One region of the Vibrio sp. QJM3NY_15 genome, then DNA from elsewhere that is predicted to be linked to it. Evidence: predicted binding sites of a transcription regulator. Region 1 holds the regulator's gene; each other region holds the start of a gene.
The links. Region 1 encodes CRP, which controls carbon source genes, mostly activating them, when cyclic AMP is high. Its sites were predicted from a motif close to TGTGANNNNNNTCACA; they were not measured.

Region 1 (4,294 bases):
GAATAACAGATTCATTGATTGATTGTGTAATAAGGAAGCGGTGTTATCGCTTCCTCTTTTCACCCACGTCCGACACCTCGATTGGACGGTAGATAATAATAGAACAAGTATGTCACAGGCTGATGGCTGCTGACTCTATGTCCAGCCTCTCCCTTTCTAATCCAAATTACTAGCTTGCTAGAACCTCTGACAAGGAGTCACCATGACGCCCGATCTACTCTTTAAATCACTATGGGACGATTACATTCACAGGCTTTGTCCATCGGCTGAGAAAGTGCATCACTTGCTGAAAGAAGACGAAGCTCTGATTAATGATCACATTGCACTGCGTACTTTCAATGTTGCACCGCTAGGTATTGAAACATTGGCTAAACCTTTCCTTGAGTTAGGTTACAAGGCGTGTGGTGATTACTTATTTGAGAGCAAGAAGCTAGTGGCTAAGCACTACGAGCACCCAGATCCAAACCAACCAAAAGTGTTCATTAGTGAGTTGAAGGTAGAAGAGTGTTCAAGTGGCTTACAACAGATCGTTGCTAAGTTGGTTGAGCAAGTTGACGCAAGTAAGCTTCAAGGTCATGAATTCTTGTTTGGTGGTCGTCTTTGGGATTTGAGCTTCGCAGATTTCCAAGTGCTAGCAAAAGAGAGTGAATACGCTTCTTGGCTCGCAGCTCATGGTTACGGTGCAAACCACTTTACGGTGAGCGTTAATCAACTTGACGCTTTTGATGAAGTTCAGGCAGTAAATGATTACCTGAGCGAATCAGGATTCACTATCAATGCATCTGGCGGCGAGGTGAAAGGCTCTCCAGAGGTCTTATTAGAGCAATCATCAACAATGGCAGATAAAGTCCCAGTTTCATTTGTTGAAGGCAATGAGATGATTCCTGGGGGCTTCTATGAGTTCGCTAAGCGTTATGCGATGGCCAATGGTGATCTTTATACCGGATTTGTCGCGGCATCTGCTGACAAAATCTTTGAAAGCACCAACGGTTAAAGAAGATACGAGCACGGGCTTTGCCCTCGAGGTGCGGGTGCGCTTCGCATCGAGAGTGTTTGCGCTGGGACGCGGTAGGTGCTCTATTCGCATCTCGCATCTCGCATCTCGCATCTCGCATCTCGCATCTCGCATCTGCTCTCTAGATCTCTAGAAAACAAAAAAGCCACCAAATTTGCATTTGGTGGCTTTCAAATTTTTGGCTCAGTTAATCGAGATTAACGAGTGCCGTATACCACGATAGTCTTACCGTGTGCAGAAATTAGGTTCTGCTCTTCAAGCATCTTCAAGATACGACCTACGGTCTCACGAGAACAACCAACGATCTGGCCAATCTCTTGACGAGTGATCTTGATTTGCATGCCATCAGGGTGAGTCATTGCATCTGGCTGTTTCGCTAGGTTTAGTAGCGTTTGAGCGATACGACCTGTTACGTCAAGGAACGCTAAGTCACCAACCTTTTGGCTAGTTACTTGTAGACGGTTTGCCATTTGCGCTGAAAGGCGCATCAGGATATCTGGGTTCACTTGGATAAGTTGACGGAATTTCTTGAAAGAAATTTCAGCTACTTCACAAGGAGATTTAGCACGAACCCACGCAGTACGCTCTTGGTCTTCTTCGAAAAGTCCAAGTTCACCGATGAAGTCGCCTTGGTTTAGGTAAGAAAGAATCATTTCCTTACCTTCTTCGTCTTTGATAAGAACAGCCACAGAACCTTTAACGATGTAGTACAAGGTTTCTGCCTTTTCACCAGCATGAATCAAAGTACTTTTTGAAGGGTACTTATGAATATGACAGTGTGAAAGGAACCACTCTAATGTTGGATCGGTTTGAGGTTTACCTAGAACCATAATATCTCACTTCCTCTGCAGGGTATGCTTGCCGCTTTCCGTATTTTAGCTAAGCCTGAATTGACTCAGTTAGGATAAGAGCACTCGTTGAGTGCTGCAAGCTATCTTGTGTTTCGTTTAAGAATAGTATCCTTTTTCAGGTACTATTTCTTGATTTTAATCGTGACCAAGCTACGATTTTTTACGCAAAATTGTGCACATGATCACGGTATGAAAAGTAATCAACCAGAATGTCGTTTTGTTAACCTATTTTTCCGGTTTCGATTAGTTGTTGTAGAATTGGCCTTACAATGAGCTCCATAGCAAAACTCATCTTGCCTCCTGGCACCACAAGCGTGTTATGACGTGACATAAATGAGCCATCAATCATAGCCAAAAGGTAAGGAAAATCGACGTTTTTGATGCCGCGCAAACGTATAACTACGAAGCTTTCGTCTAAACTTGGAATCCCTTTGGCGTTCAGTGGATTCGATGTATCTACGGTAGGTACACGCTGAAAGTTGATATGAGTACGCGAAAACTGCGGGGTAATGTAGTTAAGGTAATCATCCATTGAGCGAACAATAGAATCCATCACCGCTTCGCGAGAGTGCCCACGATCGCGTGTGTCACGAACGAATTTCTGGATCCACTCCAAGTTTACGATCGGTACCATGCCGATAAGCAGATCGACATGTTGCGAGACGTTAATGTCGCCATCGACTACGCCACCATGAAGGCCTTCGTAGAACATCACATCCGAGTTTTCAGGGATCTCTTGCCATGGCGTAAAGGTGCCGGGCATTTGGTTGTAAGGAACGGCTTCATCGAAGGTATGTAGATAGCTACGGACTTTACCCGTGCCTTCATTTCCGTATTGGCGGAAGAACTCTTCTAATGCGCCAAAATCGTTAGCTTGTGGACCAAAGTAGCTGATGTGCTTACCTTGCTCGCGCGCCTTACGGATCTCGACATCCATCTCTGGTCGAGTGAAGCGATGGAAACTATCCCCTTCAACCCAAGCTGCCTTCACGTCCATCATATTGAACATTTTACGGAAGGCTTCTGAGGTAGTGGTGGTGCCGGCTCCAGATGAACCCGTCACCGCAATAATTGGATGTTTAGCGGACATGACAACCCTTGTCTTTTGAGTAACTTACTTGTTAGCAATCGTTTACCACTATAACACGGCTCCTTTATGAGCGCAGCTTAGAAGCGTTTTGTGACTTGAATATCAACGGTTTCATGCAGCTCAGAAAACACGATACTGACTTCCTTTGAGGCTAATTGATGTTTCACTTGGTCAATCTTGTTTTGCAGTGAAACCTCTACGTCACCGTAGTCTGTGCCTTCACGTAGCACGAATTCTTTAATGAGGTTTTCTAGCGTTTCTGGTGCGATGTCTTGCCATGGGATGATCATAAATACTTCTCTCTTTTATGTTCATGGATATGTTCATAAATAGGTTTATTGATGTGTTGATTAGTGTGTCTAGCGACGCCTATCACTCAGCCCTTAAAAGGCTCGGCCATTATGCCGAATCTTGAATACTTTCATAGTAAGCGGGTAATGCTTCTTCTAACCAAAACCTTGGTTTGAGCGTACTACCAGTAATGAACCCCACATGGCCGCCTTTTTGAAACAGACGATAGTCGATGTTGTCAGGTAGAACGAATTTTGGAATCACATCATCGGTCATGAAAGGGTCATCTTTCGCATGAATGATCTGTGTGGGTAGCTTAATCCGATTCAACTTCGGTAAGGCAGAGCATTGAGCATAGTAATCTTGTGCATTCTTGAAGCCGTGCAAAGGCGCAGTAATTCGCTCATCAAACTCATACAGCTTATCGATCTTCTTAATGCTTTCCGCTGAGATGCCAATCTTCTCTTGCAGCAGTTTATGTTTCTTCAATGCATTCGATTTCAAAGAATTGAGCAGGTACTTTTTATAGAGTTTGGAGAAGCCTTGTTCAATACGACTTGAACAACAAGCAAGGTCAAAGGGGGCTGAAACAATCGTCGCCGCTGAGATTAACGGATCATCTGCGTAGTCGGCGAGATAATTAGCCAACATGTTGCCGCCTAGCGATATCCCAACTGCAACCTTAGGGTTATTGGGAAACCTTGAATGCAGATGCCTTAAAAAGAAGCGAGCATCTTCGACCTCTCCAGAGTGGTAAGCACGAGCTAAGCGATTCGGCTTTCCGCTGCAACCTCTGAAGTGCATCATCACGGACAACCAACCATCCTTAGCAAACGCGTTCATCAATCCATTGGCGTATGGGCTCTCAAAGCTGCCCTCTAATCCATGGAATAGGATGAAGATGGGTTTGTTGCTTTGTTTGTCGGAGCTTTGTTTGTCACTGCTTGGTTTGTCACTGCGTGGATTGTCATTAGTCGAGTTATCACTAGAGGAGCTGTCATCATCAGGGGATTCGCTCCATGCAAGGTCGAGAAAGTCACCATCGGG
Region 2 (4,294 bases), 180 kb from region 1:
CTTTAGCGTCTTTACCAACTAGAGCGTCAGCGATTGGGCCGTTTACAGCTTCAATTGCTTTAAGAACACCTTTACCTAGGAAACGTGATTTGTCGCCGTCACGTAGCTCAAGAGCTTCGCGAGAACCAGTAGATGCGCCAGATGGAGCAGCAGCCATACCTACGAAACCGCCTTCTAGGTGTACTTCAGCTTCTACAGTTGGGTTACCACGTGAATCGATGATTTCACGACCTAGAACTTTAACGATCTTAGACATTGAATGTTTCCTTCTCGTTGAATATATAAATGTCAAATTTAAAGGTAGCAGCACAACTTACGCAGCTACCTGGATTCCTTTTTACTTTTCTAATTCGCCGCGCTGGAATTCGCCAGCCGCTTTAACGAAACCTGCAAACAATGGGTGACCATCGCGAGGTGTTGAAGTGAACTCTGGGTGGAACTGAGCAGCAACAAACCATGGGTGGTTCGGGTTCTCAATAACTTCAACCAGTTTCTTGTCCGCAGACAGACCCGATACTTTTAGGCCCGCTTTTTCGATTTGTGGACGAAGATTGTTGTTCACTTCGTAACGGTGACGGTGACGTTCATGGATCGTCGCGCTACCGTATAATTCGTAAGCTTTCGTCCCTTTCGCTAGGTGACAAAGCTGTGAACCAAGACGCATTGTGCCGCCTAGGTCTGATTTCTCAGTACGCTCTTCAACTTTACCTTCGCCGTCAATCCACTCAGTGATTAGGCCAACAACAGGGTATTTAGTTTCTTTGCAGAATTCAGAAGAGTGTGCACCTTCCATCTTCGCAACGTTACGAGCGTACTCAATAAGAGCAACTTGCATACCTAGACAGATACCTAAGTAAGGTACTTTGTTTTCACGAGCGTATTGTGCAGCAAGGATCTTACCTTCAACACCACGGTCGCCAAAGCCACCAGGAACTAGGATTGCATCTAGGCCTTGTAGAATTTCTGTGCCTTTAGATTCAACATCTTGTGAATCTACATATTTAATTGTGACACTTAGGCGGTTTTTCAAGCCTGCGTGTTTCAGCGCTTCATTTACTGATTTGTATGCGTCAGGCAGTTCAATGTACTTACCAACCATACCAATCGTCACTTCACCCGTAGGGTTAGCTTCTTCGTAAATTACTTGTTCCCACTCAGACAGATCAGCTTCTGGTGCATTGATACCAAAACGCGTACATACAAGATCATCAATGCCTTGTGCACGGATTAACTGTGGGATCTTGTAGATTGAATCTACGTCTTTCATAGAGATAACTGCTTTTTCTTGTACATTACAGAAAAGAGCAATTTTCTTACGTTCGTTTGCTGGGATAACACGATCTGAACGACAAACTAGGATGTCAGGTTGAATACCAATAGACAGTAGCTCTTTTACAGAGTGTTGCGTTGGCTTAGTTTTCACTTCACCCGCTGCTGCTAGGTATGGCACTAGAGTAAGGTGCATGAACATTGCGCGTTCACGGCCTAGTTCTACTGCTAACTGACGAATCGCTTCCATGAATGGTAGAGATTCAATATCACCTACAGTACCACCAACTTCAACAAGCGCGATATCGTGGCCTTTAGCACCAGAGATTACGCGTTCTTTGATAGAGTTAGTGATGTGAGGGATAACCTGGATTGTTGCACCTAGGTAGTCACCACGACGTTCATTACGTAGAACGTCAGCATAAACACGACCTGCTGTGAAGTTGTTACGCTTAGTCATCTTGGTGCGAATGAATCGCTCATAGTGACCAAGGTCAAGGTCTGTTTCAGCGCCATCTTCCGTAACGAACACTTCACCGTGTTGAGTTGGGCTCATAGTGCCTGGATCAACGTTGATGTAAGGGTCAAGCTTCATCATAGTCACTTTAAGACCACGAGCTTCTAAAATAGCCGCAAGAGATGCTGCTGCAATACCTTTACCTAGAGAGGATACAACCCCGCCAGTAACAAAAATGTAATTTGTCGTCATGTTTAACCTGAAATTGGTTGAATGAGGGAAATGGATTACTTCTGGACGGGATGAAAATATACCAGAAGCCCCTTATCGCCACAACGTGAAATCTATCACACTGCAATTTTTTATTTTTTGCTTCAAATCAATTCATGATAAAAGCTTTGATGATCTTTTCTCCGCCACTTTGACTTCATCCCACATGGAATCAAGCTGTTGTAGAGAAAAGTCGGTCAAAATTTTATCTTGCTGATGAACTTTTTGTTCCACACCTTTAAAGCGGCGTGAGAATTTCAGATTGGCTTTATTGAGAGCCGTTTCTGGATTTTTACCCAAATGTCGCACTAAATTGACGGTAGCAAACAACAAATCACCCAGTTCTTCTTCAACTAAATCTTCATTTGGCGTTACTTGAAGCGCTTCTTCTAGCACCTCATCAACTTCTTCTAAAACCTTGTCGGCGACTGGGCCAATAGAGTCCCAATCAAAGCCAAATTTCGCGACTTGCTTTTGAATTTTTGTAGCACGCGAAAGTGCAGGTAGAGAGTTTGGTATTGAGTCTAGAATACTTTCTTGAGTTTTGCCTGCCTGTGCTTTCTCTTTGGCTTTTTCAGCTTCCCAGTTGGCGTTAATTTCTTCATCACTAGCAAACTCTGTATCAGAAAATACGTGTGGATGACGGCGCGTCAGCTTCTCATTGATACCGTCGACCACATCAGAGAACTCAAACAAGCCCTGCTCTTTTGCTAATTGACTGTAGAAGATCACCTGAAACAACAGGTCGCCCAACTCTTCTTGTAGATTCGGCCAATCTTTGTTGTGAATCGCGTCCACCACCTCGTAGGTCTCTTCGATAGTATGCGGCACAATTGTTTCAAAATTTTGTTTCAAATCCCAAGGACAGCCACCTTCTGGATCGCGCAGCTTAGTCATAATCTGTTCAAGTTGTTCAATCGGGTGATTCATCGTTTTCTTCCTATTCACTGTCTTTGATTTTTAAATTTAAAGCTTCACTAAAACTAAAAGGTACTAGAACTAAAAAAGGTGAGTAGCCAAAACCACTCACCTTTGTTGATACTGTCTAATTCTCTAAATTGCGCATCTTTCACTAAGCAGTTGTTACTTTAACAAGGCAACAAGCTTTCGTGATTCCTGAGCATAGCTCGCCTATGTGATGGAACAAGAAAGCGCAGTTAACGCAGTAAAAGTGACTAATGCAACGTGAAAGTTAGCCTAGGCGTTTAACCGACATGACATCTTTGATTTGTTCTACTCGGCTGGTCACTCGACTCAGAATTTCAATGTTGGTCACTTCCAAATCGAAATCCATCACCGATAGCTGACGTTTATAGTCAATACGGCTCTTCATTGTCGTCACACTGACTTTTTCGTTTAAGAACAGGGATGTGATGTCTTTCAACAAGCCGGTACGTTCTAGCGCCTCTACACGCAGTGTTAAAATATACGAGCCTACAAAACCATCGCCCCAGACAGTATCGATGATACGTTCGGGAGCATGCAGGTTAAGTTCACTTAACTGTTCACAATCGCTGCGGTGTACTGAGATACCACGCCCTTGAGTAATGTAACCTTTGATCACATCGCCCGGGATAGGCTGACAACAACGAGCCAAGTGGGTCATTAAGTTATCGACACCTTCAACAACGACAGCATCCTTTTTCGGACGACTCTGATGCGCTGGCTTATTGTCAGACTCAAGCAGCTTCTCTAGCGCTTTCTTATCTTCTTCTTCCGCCGTTGGTTTATTGACCAAAGCATTGATGTGATTAACGACTTGGTTGATACGCAAATCGCCACTACCAATACCCGCATACAATTCATCTGGAGTGTTGACGTTGAATCGTTTCAGCGCGTATTGCTCAGCATCTTTCAGTGTGGCGCCGACTCTGCCTAGCTCGACTTCTAAGATATCTCGTCCAGCTTCGAGGTTTTTCTCACGACTCTGAGCGCGGAACCAAGCGTTAATTTTTGCTCGAGCTCGACTTGAATGAACAAAGCCTGTCGTCGGATTCAACCAATCGCGTGATGGATTCGGTTCTTTTTGAGTGATGATCTCAACTTGATCACCCATCGCCAATTTATGAGTAAACGGAACGATTCGACCTGCGACTTTGGCACCGATACAACGGTGTCCAACCATCGAGTGGATGTGGTAAGCAAAGTCCAACGGTGTTGCACCCATTGGTAAATCGACCACATCACCGCGAGGTGTAAAGGCATAGACACGATCATCAAAGACTTGGCTACGTACTTCATCCAGCATTTCGCCAGAATCCGACATCTCTTCTTGCCAGTCGATAAGCTTACGCAACC
Region 3 (4,294 bases), on a different replicon from region 1:
ATCAATTTCACCACGGCTAAGCGAGATACGAGCCAGCATAGAGTAGCTGTGCAGGTGCTTACTTGGTGAGTGGTGGCCAAGGATGTCTAAGCCCTTATAACAACACTCTTCTGCTTCATCTAATCGGTTCCAACACCAGAAAATTTGAGCTCGAACACGCAGTAAGAACTCATGCAGGGGCACGTATTGCAGCTGGTGTTCTTCAATCAATTTGAACGCGCTGTCTTGTAGCTCAAAGGCCGCTTGAACATAGCCTTGGGCAATCAGGATTTCGCTTTGTTGCAGAATTGCCCACAGTGCTTGATGGTAAACCTGATACTGGCGAGCCAGTTTTTCCGTTTGTTGCATCATCGGCAGAGCACGGCTCAGGTTACCCATTACGTGGTTCACTTCACCAACAACAGAGGTCGCAACAATACGGCTACGATAAACGGTCGTGTTCAACTGGCTTAGTGAAAGCTCGGCTAATTCCAATGCTTTTTCAGGCTCATTGCTGTTAATAGCAACTTGCGCACGCAGGGCGTTGTATTGACCTTGCTGCTGAGTATCCAGTTCGATGTTTCGAGCTTGATACTGAGTTTCCGCTTCTTCTAAAAGAGTGCCCACTTGATCATAGCGATGCTGACTTTGTGCCAGCCAAGCGCGTAGCATAGATAGCTTCGGCTCACTGTATAGCTGATCCGTGGTTAGCTGTTTGATCGCCATCTCTAACGAAGATAACTCACCCTGGTTGAACATCGGCCAACCGTGTTCCGTCAGAATTTGAATGATCAGCTCTGGATCTTCTGCACGTTGTGCATGTCGCAGTGCTTGGTGAGGCGTTTTCTGTTTGATCCACGCTTTAGCGGCACTTCTGTGCAACTCGGCTTCTTGTTGTGGAATTCGAGCTTGGCGCTCGTGGGCAAGGAATTCACCGAACAGATTGTGGAATCGGTACCAGTTCTTCTCGCCTTCAAGAGGGTAGATAAATAGACCAAATCGGTTGAGTGATTCGATCATACCGAGCGCGTCTTCACGCTGTGTAAGCGCGCAGACTAATTCGTCATTGAAATGGTCAAGCACTGAACACTGCATCAAGAATTGTCGGGTTTCTTTATCCAGTAGGTCGAATACTTCTTCAACCAAGTAATCCCAAAGGTGGGCATGGTTAAAGTGAGAGAAAGATTCTGCCGATTGCGCCAGCGTGCGTTTTTGATGTTGAGCTTGAAGGGCAATAAGTTGTAACGCCGAAGGCCACCCCTCAACATAAGTACAGATACTGCCAGCGGTGGTGTCATCTACGCCATCAGCGACACGTTGATTGAAGAAACGCGTCGTCTCTTCAGTATCAAAAGCCAGAGAGTCGTTGCCAATTTCAATCATCAAATCACGAACGCGAAGGTTTGCGGTACCAAGTGGTGGTGTCCCACGGCTAGTCACAACAAGCGTTAGATTGTCGGGCATGTGCTTGAGGAAAAAGCGCATCGCCTCGTGAATGTCATCGTTATTAACTAAGTGGTAGTCATCCAGCACAAGGAAACATTCCTGGTGGAATTCAGACATTTCGGCGAACACTTCGCTTAACAAAGAATGCAGTGATGAAAACTGTCGCTTTTCTGCCAGTTTTTGGGCATTAGGACAGGCATTTTGAGTCGCTTTGTTAAGTGATTGAAGTAAGTAGTTGATATAGCGAAAGGCATCATTGTCACTATCGTCAATGCTGTACCAACCCACATTGGGTTTATCTACCAGCCATTGCGCAGCCATAGTGGTCTTGCCATAACCCGCAGGAGAGCGGAACAGTACGAGCTTGTAGCAATCTGCATTCTGAAGCAGATCGAGAACTCTAGGTCGCAGGATTGCATTGTGTAAGCGGCCGGGACGAGTCAGTTTCGAAGGGATCCACATGTCGAAGTTTTACACCTATTCCGTGGCTATGTTCTGGAATATCTCAATCTATCGTTGAGTACAGTCCTATGATATTAGCCTGATTACTTAAGTCTTTACTCATATTACGTGAAGCAAAACGTTACCGACTATGATCCTCCTCAGAAACCTTGCACTCCTGCATGTTTTTAGTGTTCTACGCCCTTTATTTGTGACTTTGCTCACCTTGCGGGGTGGTTTGTGAATGTGACTTTGTCCTTACCTACACATGTTTCTCTGCAAAAGATGAGAGGCAGAAAATATTTTCGTGATCTGAAACTCAGATTTGGCAATGACTTCAAATGGGTTAAATAAAAGTCACATCATTTGAAGTTAAGTTATCGAACGGGAGCTTGTGATCCCAGTCACTCCAAGTTTTTGTTCTCATTCAGAACATGAGAGTCAGATCACTAACCCTATGTCGGTACGCCCCCTACGCCCTCTCATCTACTCCTAGTTAGTCGTACGGGCGGGAGGATGTTTAGTTAATGGTGACCATGCACGATATGTCACAGATGAATTAGAACTATTAAAAGCGAGATTTCTGAAATGAAACCAACTCAGCAAAAAACTTTCGATAAAGTGTCGTTCCAAGAAAGCGTTAAGAAGCATTTATCTGCAACCTACGCAACAACGATTGAAAACGCGGATAGCCGCGCATGGTACCTAGCAATGGGTCGCGCATTAGCAGAACTCACAACATTCGACCTGCTAGAAACTGAAAACGATGAAAAAATTAAAAACGCGAAAAGCGTTAACTACCTTTCATTAGAGTTTTTGATTGGTCGTCTTACAGGTAACAACCTAATCAGCATGGGTCTATACGAAGAGATCACTCATGCAATGGAAGAGCTAGGTCAAAACCTAACAGACCTTCTAGAAGAAGAACGCGACCCATCACTAGGTAATGGTGGTCTTGGTCGTCTTGCTGCTTGTTTCATGGATTCTTGTGCCGCTCAAGAATACCCAACAGTAGGTTACGGTCTTCACTACGAATACGGTCTATTCAAACAGTCTTTCCAAGACGGTCGCCAACAAGAAGCACCAGACGCGTGGCGCGGTGTTGAGGGTTACCCATGGGAAGTTGCTCGTCCAGAACTAGCACAACACATTGGTTTTTACGGTCATGTAGAAGTTGAATACATCGACGGTAAAGAAGTTCGTACTTGGGTTCCAGGTATGGAAGTAAAAGCAATGCCTTGGGATCTACCAATCGTAGGTTACGAGTCAAACACGGTTTATCCGCTGCGTCTTTGGGAATGTCAGGCAATTGCACCATTCTCACTAGCAAGCTTCAACAACGGTGATTACTTTGAAGCGCAACACTCGCTAATCGATGCAGGTAACATCACTAAAGTACTTTACCCGAATGACAACCACGAGAAAGGTAAGACACTGCGCCTAATGCAGCAGTACTTCCACTCAGCAGCGTCTGTTCGCGATATTCTACGTCGTCACGAGGCAGCAGGTTTCTCTCTAGAAGATCTGCCTAAACAAGAAACGATTCAGCTTAACGATACGCACCCAACGATTGCGATTCCTGAGCTAATGCGCATCTTAATCGACGAGAAAGGTCTATCTTGGGATCAAGCATGGGAAATCAGTGCTCATACGTTCGCATACACGAACCACACGCTACTTCCTGAAGCACTAGAGACTTGGTCTGAATCTTTGATCAACCGTCTTCTTCCACGTCACATGGAAATCATTTTTGAAATCAACCACCGCTTCATGCAAGAAGTTCGCAAGATGTGGCCTGGTGACGGTGAGAAGCAAGCTAAGCTTTCTATCATCCAAGAAGGTTTCCACCGTATGGTTCGCATGGCAAACCTATGTGTGATTGGTTCTTACAAAGTAAACGGTGTAGCTGCACTTCACTCTCAACTGGTTAAGAAAGACTTGTTCCCTGAGTTCAACGAAATCTTCCCAGGCAAATTGACTAACGTAACGAACGGCATCACGCCACGTCGTTGGTTGAAGTTCTGTAACCCAGGTCTATCTACGCTAATCACTGGCAAGATCGGTACTGAGTGGCCAGCAAAACTTGAGCAGCTTGAAGGCATCGCTAAGTTTGCAACAGACGCGAAATTCCAAAAAGAATTCATGGCTGTTAAGAAAGAAAACAAACAGCGCCTTGCTGATTGGGTTCAAGAGAACATGGGTATCGAGCTAGATACGAACGCTATCTTCGACGTGCAAATCAAGCGTCTACACGAATACAAGCGTCAACACCTAGATTTGCTACACATTCTATCTCTGTACCACCGTATTCTTAATGAACCTGGTTTCGAGTGTGAGCCACGCGTATGTTTCTTCGCAGCGAAAGCAGCACCGGGTTACCACCTAGCAAAAGAAATCATCTTCGCGGTTAACAAGATTGCAGAGAAGA

Region 2: a site for CRP is predicted at 2,063-2,078, ahead of pyrG (CTP synthase). Genes of this name have one in related genera too.
Region 3: a site for CRP is predicted at 2,260-2,275, ahead of AC3CKG_RS21010 (glycogen/starch/alpha-glucan phosphorylase). Genes of this name have one in related genera too.

Annotation. Positions count from the first base shown of each region.
Region 1 is NZ_CM173517.1:3,308,452-3,312,745, reverse strand. Features, by position in the region: gene AC3CKG_RS14955 (2-oxoadipate dioxygenase/decarboxylase family protein) at 203-994, shown strand; gene crp (cAMP-activated global transcriptional regulator CRP) at 1,213-1,845, opposite strand; gene AC3CKG_RS14945 (phosphoribulokinase) at 2,087-2,956, opposite strand; gene AC3CKG_RS14940 (YheU family protein) at 3,034-3,246, opposite strand; gene AC3CKG_RS14935 (hydrolase) at 3,356-4,294, opposite strand, start outside.
Region 2 is NZ_CM173517.1:3,123,957-3,128,250, forward strand. Features, by position in the region: gene eno (phosphopyruvate hydratase) at 1-256, opposite strand, end outside; gene pyrG (CTP synthase) at 338-1,978, opposite strand; gene mazG (nucleoside triphosphate pyrophosphohydrolase) at 2,111-2,926, opposite strand; gene relA (GTP diphosphokinase) at 3,189-4,294, opposite strand, start outside.
Region 3 is NZ_CM173518.1:1,032,431-1,036,724, forward strand. Features, by position in the region: gene malT (HTH-type transcriptional regulator MalT) at 1-1,887, opposite strand, end outside; gene AC3CKG_RS21010 (glycogen/starch/alpha-glucan phosphorylase) at 2,455-4,294, shown strand, end outside.